DNA from 2 places in the Shewanella sp. SM32 genome. Region 2 is predicted to be linked to the other one. Evidence: predicted binding sites of a transcription regulator. Region 2 holds the regulator's gene; the other holds the start of a gene.
The links. Region 2 encodes sigma-54, which starts transcription at its own class of promoters, with help from an activator protein. Its sites were predicted from a motif close to GTTGGCACGNNNNTNGNNT; they were not measured.

Region 1: the regulator sigma-54 is predicted to act here: its motif matches at 1,401-1,419, upstream of fliD (flagellar filament capping protein FliD).

The regions. Positions count from the first base shown of each region.
Region 1 is NZ_JAKKRO010000013.1:6-4,220, forward strand. It holds partial or broken gene L5M10_RS07240 (flagellin) at 1-638, shown strand, start outside; gene L5M10_RS07245 (flagellar protein FlaG) at 931-1,329, shown strand; gene fliD (flagellar filament capping protein FliD) at 1,478-2,833, shown strand; gene L5M10_RS07255 (flagella biosynthesis chaperone for FliD, FliT) at 2,944-3,297, shown strand; gene fliS (flagellar export chaperone FliS) at 3,306-3,716, shown strand; gene L5M10_RS07265 (sigma-54 dependent transcriptional regulator) at 4,004-4,215, shown strand, end outside.
Region 2 is NZ_JAKKRO010000024.1:49,665-53,879, reverse strand. It holds gene rapZ (RNase adapter RapZ) at 1-810, opposite strand, end outside; gene ptsN (PTS IIA-like nitrogen regulatory protein PtsN) at 807-1,250, opposite strand; gene hpf (ribosome hibernation promoting factor) at 1,253-1,540, opposite strand; gene L5M10_RS11765 (RNA polymerase factor sigma-54) at 1,569-3,047, opposite strand; gene lptB (LPS export ABC transporter ATP-binding protein) at 3,155-3,886, opposite strand; gene lptA (lipopolysaccharide transport periplasmic protein LptA) at 3,883-4,215, opposite strand, start outside.

The DNA.
Region 1 (4,215 bases), on a different contig from region 2:
CTACGTCTTACGATTTAAGCAAATTTAACGGAAGTATGAAGGATTTAGCTACTGCTATTGGAAAGGATGGCTATTCTGCTTCCTATGATTCAAGCACTAATAAACTGAGTATTTCAGCGGATGGAGTTGCAGGGATTAAGGCTGTAGGCCCTGCAGGTGGCACCTTAACAATGGCAACGGTTACCAATGGAGTTGCAGGTGCATCAGATACTGTTGATGCAGGCGGTGTGGTTGTAAACTCTGAATTGAAATTCTCTTCAAGTGCTGCGTTTACTGTGACAGGTACCTCTGCGGCAATTACTGGTGCGGGAACAACATCAACCCTTGCGTCCGTAAAAGAGGTTGATATTGGCACTGCTTCAGGTGCGCAGGATGCTTTAGCTGTTATTGATGCTGCAATTGCAGGTATTGACTCTCAACGTGCTGATTTAGGTGCAGTACAAAACCGTATGAACTTCACCATCAATAACTTGGGTAACGTACAAACTAACGTAGCAGATGCCCGTAGTCGTATTCAGGACGTTGACTTTGCTAAAGAAACTGCAGATATGACGAAGAAACAGATTCTGTCTCAGACATCTTCTGCGATGTTGGCACAAGCCAACCAATTACCACAAGTTGCCCTGTCATTGCTGTAATTATGATTGGCGGTTATCTCATACTGAGATGATTGACAGCTAAGTGTTTGGCACTGAGAGGGGAGGTTCGTTTAGACCCTTCCCTTTGTGCATTAAATGGTCAGTTTAGTGTTGTTAATAAAGTGATTATTAGTCAATAACGTTTAGCAGCACCATCCATATAGAGTAGTAAGCGGATTAGTAAATGTTTGAAGATAAAGCTTAAGCGTGTAGCTTTGCGCTTCATCTGTGAGGTTAGTACTTTCTAGCAGTACCAGAGTACATCAGTCAGTGTGACTAAGAGGGTGCCATGATGGATATTAATTCAGTTAGTACATCTAATGTATTGGGGTTGAAGACTGAGCTTAAATTAGCTCCTTCACAATCTCTTCAGCAAGAGTCAAGTGGTTCAATAAAGCCTTTGTTTGGCGAATCAAACAGCGTGAACATGCTAGAAGATGGCGAGTCTACAAAAGATACTAAAACGAATGTTGAGCAGTTAGATAAGGTTGCGAGTGACCTGACGGATATGGTAACTATGATGCGTAAGGGATTAGCATTTAAAGTTGATGCGAGTTCTGATAGGCCCGTTGTCAGTGTTATGGATATAGACTCTGGCGAAGTGCTGCGACAAATTCCCAGTGAAGAGGCGCTTGCTTTGGCTGAAAAACTGTCTGAAGTGACAGGTGCATTAATAAAAACAGAGGTTTAAGTCGTAGTTTTTTAATATGCATTCATGAGAGGTTCAGTCTAGAGTGGTAAGCCATTCATATTAACTGAAGTCTTGGCGTGAATTTTGCTGTATTAATACTATTAACTATACGTATTGGTAAGTTTTTAGACGCAGATCAGAGGTGGATATGGGATTAACATCATTAGGTGTAGGTACTGGCATGGACATCGGCGGCATTGTAACCGCTCTAGTTAATGCAGAAAAAGCGCCTAAAGAAGCTAAATTCAATGCCGAAGAAGGTAAGATAAATACTCAGATCTCTGCTCTGGGGGCATTGAAAAGTGCAATGTCTGATTTCTTAGAGAAAATAAAACCTCTATCTGATGCTAAAACCTTTACAGGTTTTAAGAGTACGCTTTCCAATAAAGACTTTATGACCGCAACAGTTGACCCGACTGCAGTGGCTGGCAATTATAAAGTCATTGTTGAACAGTTGGCTGAAAGTCATAAATTAGGTTCTACAGCAGTTACAGATGTTACGGCTCCAATAGGAAGTGGCTCATTAAGTCTGACAGTGGGAAGTGAGAGCTTTAATGTTGCGGTTGGTGCAGATGACTCTCTGCAAGACATTATGAAAAACATCAATGCTTCTAAAGATAATGTTGGAGTGACTGCGACTATTATTAAGGGCGACAATGGTGCTCAGTTAGTGCTTACATCCAACAAGACTGGCGAGGATAATGTAGTGCAAGCATCTGCCACGGATGACGCTGGAACTGCATTATCTGATACATTTACTATGACAGAATTACAACCTGCAAAAGATGCAATTTTGTATGTTGATGGCTTAAAAGTGACCTCTGATTCAAACGAAGTAAAGAATGCGATTACTGGCATCAACTTAACATTGACGGATGCTAACAAAGATAAAACAACGACACTCAAAATTGAACCTAATCGTGACTCTTCGAAAACAGCCATCAAAGATTTTGTTAATTCATACAATGAGTTAATGAAAACGATGTCTAGCATGTCAGGTTATGATCCAAAAACTAAGAAAGCAGGTGTATTGCAGGGTGATTCTGTTATTCGTGGTGTTCAAAATCAGATGAGAAGCGTGTTGTCATCAACGAGTGGTGGTGATAGCTCTATGATGTTAGCGAATCTGGGTATAAAAACCACTCAGACGGGTAGTCTTGAAATTGATGATAAAAAGCTTGATGAAGTGCTAAGTAAAGATATTAATGCCGTATCCGACTTTTTTTCAGCGGAAAAAACTGGGTTTGGTACACGAATGAAAGATGTTACTGACTCCTATGTAAAAACTGGGGGGATTTTAGATAGTCGAGATGAAAGTTTAGATACTCAACTTTCTCGTATTACCGATAGCCGTGAGACTCTTACCTTAAAAATGAAGGCCTATGAAGCTAGGTTATTAAAGCAGTACAATGCTATGGATTTGATTGTTGGCCAGATGAACGCTCAAGGTAGTATGCTAACTCAGCGACTCGACTCTCTTCCAGGGCTTGTGAGCAAACGATAATATTTTATCAGCCAAATTGTCCCTACCGTAAGATAGATTTACACGATGTTTGCCAGTTTTTGGATTTTATGAGTTTTTTATCTAAAGTGGCAGAGTAAGAGATTCTATATATGCATCATAGCCAAATTAATACACAGAATGTTGTTAGCACATTAGATTCTCTTAATGAGCAAATGAATGAAATCATTAGACAAGTGACTACATTATCAATAGATAATGAAAATATTGATTTTTTGGTATTAAAATTGCAAGAAATTGTTGGCCAGCGTCAATTATTACTTGAGGCTTTGGTTGCAGATGAGCAATTTGTTGACAGAGATTATTTGCAGTTACAGTTTTCATTAACTCAAGCATGTACAGAGAAAGCCAATGTTTTCTTACTGGACAGGCAAGCTCTATTGCATGCTGGTAGTAATAGTCAACGTCATATCAATGTATACAAGTCGATAGATGCAAATAGGTAGGTACTAATATGAGAGGTTCATTACAGTCATATCGTAAGGTTTCTTTAGAAAGTGAAATAGCAGTGGCATCCCCTCACCGCATTATTCAAATGATGTTTGCTGGTTTGCTTGAGCGTTTGGCTCAGAGTCGATATGCAATAGAGCAGCGTGATTTTGCAAAAAAAGGGCTTCTTATTGGTAAATCGCTAGGGATTATCGCGGGGCTGAATAGCTGCCTAAATATGGAAGCTGAAGGCAGTGTTGCTTACAATCTCAGTAATTTATATGATTTTATGTTGCGCCGTATTTCAGAGGCGAATTTGAATAATGATGTTCAAGCGATTGATGATGTAAGTGACTTAGTTCGTACTCTAAAAGAGAGTTGGGATGCAATTCCTGCAGATAAACATAATATTTCTGCGCATTCTGAAGCGGGTTAATATCTTATTTCGTTATTAAAAATAGACGCACTGGTTGCGTCTTTTTTTTGGCTTAAAGTCAAAGTATTGACGTTTTAGACTAGAATCATGATGTAAATGAACTAAAATCAATTCAGTTTGGCATAAACCTCATCTGAGGCTTGCTTCTCGTCTGCTGATAATACAATATTCATCACAAGTAGTGATGGTGGCACAGATTGTTACATTGAATTTGTTAAGCTTTTACAGCAACTAATCATAAATAATTAATGCGAATTAATACATATTAGAGCTTTACGGCCTACTGAATGATGCAAACAGATCAACGAATTTTACTTATCGGCCCTCCATCAGAGCGATTAAATCGCCTGTGTTGCATTTTGGATTTTTTAGGTGAGCAATTTGTACAAATTGACACCGAAAAATTAAGTGCTAGCCTCCAAGATACCCGTTTTCGAGCTTTAGTTATCCTAACTGATGTTATGGATGCTGATGGGCTTAAAAACATCGCAGGTCAACA
Region 2 (4,215 bases):
ATGTTTACCGTTACTAAAGCGTTTGGCCAATTGCTCTGCGACGTAAACCGATCTGTGCTGTCCACCTGTGCAGCCAATGGCTACCGTTAAATAACTGCGATTGTTACGCTCGAGGTGCGGCAGCCAAGTCTCCAGTAAATTTTCGATTTGCCAGATGAACTTATTAACCAGTGGTTGACGATTTAAGAACTCAGCTACGGGTTCATCTAAGCCAGTCAATGGCCGCAGCGCCAACTCCCAGTGGGGATTGGGCAGGAAGCGCACATCGAACATAAAGTCGGCTTCGGTGGGCATTCCGTGCTTAAAGCCAAAGGACTCGAAGTTGATCACGAGTTCTTTATCGACACTACCAAGGAGAATTTGTCTGACTTGGTCGCTTAAATCATAGATATTCAAATTCGACGTATCTATGTAGTGATCGACCAGTTTTGACATAGGCTCGAGCAGTTTCCCCTCCAGCTTTATCGCTTCTTGCAAAGAGACTCGGCTCTTCGACAAAGGATGCAAACGGCGGGTTTCGCTGTAACGCTTGAGCAGAATTTTATCGCTGGAGTTAAGGAAGAAGCTCGTTAACTCAGTATCTGGAGGTAGGCTAGCGAGTTGTTTTACTAAGACCTTATCCTGCTCAGGCATGTTACGCACGTCGACACTGATGGCGACGAGATCGTTTCTGCCTTTGAGTTGCTCAAGCAAACTGCCAATCAATGGCAAGGGAAGGTTATCGACACAATAATAGCCGAGATCTTCGAGTACCCTAAGGGCGACAGATTTGCCTGAGCCTGAGCGGCCCGACACTATGACCAGTTTCATCCAGTGATTACCTGATAGAGTTCCGTTTCATCATGCGTCTTGCGTAATTGCTTTAATATTTGCTTGTCGCTCAGCTTTTCGGCCATGCAAGACAAGGTACTTAAGTGCTGCTGACATTGGTCTGCAGGCACCAGTAGTGCAAATAAAATATCAACAGGTTGCTTATCGATAGCATCAAATGCTATCGGCTCTTCACACTTAATTAGTATGGCAATGGGCTGATCTATATCGGCTAGTCGACCATGTGGAATGGCGATGCCGTTACCTATACCTGTGCTCCCCATCTTTTCGCGCGCCACTAGGCTTTCGAATATCTCTTGAGATGAGAGGGTCGGGTACTGGGCAGCGACTAAGTCGCTGATGAGTTCCAGTACCTTTTTCTTGCTGCCCGGAGTGGCGCAGGTAGTGCACTCCGGCCGCAGTATGGTACAAAGTTCCATTATTAGTGTTTTGTTAACTTCTCTTTGTGTTTAATAACCTGACGGTCAAGCTTGTCAATCAGGGCGTCTATAGCGGCATACATGTCAGCATGCTCTGAAGTAGCAAAAACTTCACCACCTATGAGGTTTATTCTCGCTTCGGCAATCTGTTGCATTTTCTCAACATTGAGCACAACGTGCACATTATTGATCTGTTCGAAATGGCGTTCAAGTTTTGAAAACTTTTCTTCTACATATGCACGTAACGATTCGGTAATTTCGACATGGTGTCCACTTAGGTTTATTTGCATAGAAACGTCCTCCGATATCCACTGTAGGTTATAAACTTTTACGCTGATTAGAAGGTGGAATAAGCATAGCCTCTCGGTACTTCGCAATGGTTCTGCGGGCTACGTTGATCCCTTGTTCTGCCAGAAGTTGTGCCATCTTACTATCGCTTAATGGTTTTTTCTGGTTTTCCGCTGCCACCAGTTTCTTTATAAAGGCTCTGATTGCTGTGGATGAGCACTCACCACCATCGTCAGTACCGACGTGGCTAGAGAAGAAGTATTTTAGTTCAAAAAGTCCCTTAGGGGTATGCATGTATTTTTGAGTTGTGACCCGTGAGATGGTGGACTCATGCATTTCTACCGCTTCGGCAATATCGTTAAGCACCATAGGCTTCATGGCTTCTTCACCATACTCAAAGAAACCTTGCTGATATTGCACTATGCAATTAGCAACTTTAAGCAAAGTATCGTTACGGCTTTCTAAGCTCTTAATAAACCATTTAGCCTCTTGCAGATGGCCGCGAATAAATTGGCTATCGGCTTGGTTTTTGGTACTGCGTGCCATAGAAGCATAATGTTGATTTACATTGATTTTTGGCATGCAGTCAGGATTAAGCTCAACGACCCAGCGGCCATTTTTCTTCGACACAGACACATCTGGGATAACGTATTCGTCATTATTGGGCGTGATCAACAAACCTGGGCGAGGATTGAGGGTTTGGATAAGTGCTATACCATCCCTTAATTCATCTTCTTTTAATTTAGTCTTACGCATCAATAACCTAAAATCACGGGCGGCGATCAGATCTAAATGATCTTTGATCAGCATACGGGCGTTTTCTAGGTTGGGAGTATCAGCGGCGAAATGCGACAGTTGGATCAGCAGGCATTCACTTAAATCGCGGGCGGCAACGCCTATGGGATCAAAATGCTGAATACGCTTGAGTACGGCTTCGACTTCGTCAAGCTCAACTTCAGGATTGCCCATGGCTTCGAGAATTTCTTCAGTGCTTTGGGTGAGATAGCCCTGATCGTCGATGGCATCAATAATGGCGGTGGCAATGGCTAAATCGGTTTCAGAAAACGGCGTGAGGTTTTTTTGCCATTCTAAGTGTTCGTACAAACCTTCACTGGTCTCGCCTTGGAAGGGCATATCGTCTTCACGACTGCCGCCGGGGCCTGAGTTTGGGGAGGCGGTAAACACTTCATCCCATGTGGTGTCCATGGGGAGCTCATCGGGCATGGATTCTTTGGTTAGCGACTCTGCCGTATCTATGGTGGAGCTGTCTTTTTCTGGTGGCAGAGTGCTAGATTCACTGAAATCCGTATCGGATAGCGTTTGGTTTACAGGGGTTTTAGTGGCGTCGAATTGATCCTCTTCCAGCTCGAGAAGGGGATTAGAATCTAATGCTTGCTGGATCTCTTGCTGCAGTTCTAATGACGACAGTTGCAACAGACGTATAGCCTGTTGTAGTTGTGGCGTCATGGTTAACTGTTGACCCAGTTTGAGCTGGAGTGACGCTTTCATGTTACCGCTGATCCCTACGTTATTATTGTTGGATGAGGTCGCTTATTATCATTTTGAGTGAAGCCCAATGGCGGTATAAATTGCCTCCATTGGCTTCGCTCGATTAACTATAGCCTGAATTGTTCACCTAAGTACACAGCCCTAACTTGCTGATTGTCTAAGATCTCTGCTGGAGTTCCTTCGGCAATCAGGTTTCCGTGACTCACAATATAAGCATGTTCACATACATCTAATGTCTCGCGGACATTATGGTCTGTGATCAGTACGCCAAGGCCGCGACTTTTGAGTTGTTCGATAATCTTCTTGATGTCGATAACCGAAATAGGATCGACGCCGGCAAACGGTTCATCGAGCAAAATGAACTTAGGATTAGCGGCTAAAGCCCGCGCAATTTCGACGCGACGACGTTCGCCACCCGACAATGACATGCCTTGGCTGTCACGGATGTGGGTGATATGAAACTCTTCGAGCAGATGTTCTAGTTCTTCTTCTCGTTCTTCGTTTTTAAGTTCTTTACGAGTTTGCAGTACGGCCATGATGTTGTCATGAACAGTTAGCTTACGAAAGATACTGGCTTCCTGCGGTAAGTAACCTATGCCTTTGCGGGCACGCAGATGCATAGGATCTGCGGTTAAATCATCATCGTCGATAAAGATATGCCCCTTATCGCTCTTCACTAGCCCGACAACCATGTAAAAGGTCGTGGTTTTACCGGCACCGTTTGGACCGAGTAGGCCAACGACTTGACCGGTTTTTACCGTCAGACTGACGTCTTTAACCACTTGGCGACTCTTGTAACTTTTTGCCAGATTTTGTGCTCTTAAGGTGATTTGGGTCATTTAGAGTCCTGCTTTTTTACAGGTTTATCCGCTGGAGCATCTGATTTAGCATCATCTTGATAGTTTTCTGGCTGAATAATAGTGATCACGCGATCGTCACCACTGCCAGTACTCTCGGCCATCAATTTCTGTTGAATCATGTTATAGCGGATTAAATTGCCTGTAACTTGGCTACCCGCTTGATCTAATGACGCCATACCTTTCAGAGTTAAGGTGCGGCTTGCCATATCGTAACGAATTTCTTTCGCGCTCGCCGATGCAGGACGGCCATCGTCTAATATCTGGCTATACGTAGCAGGGTTGCCTGTGGCGACTAAAGTTTTGCTATT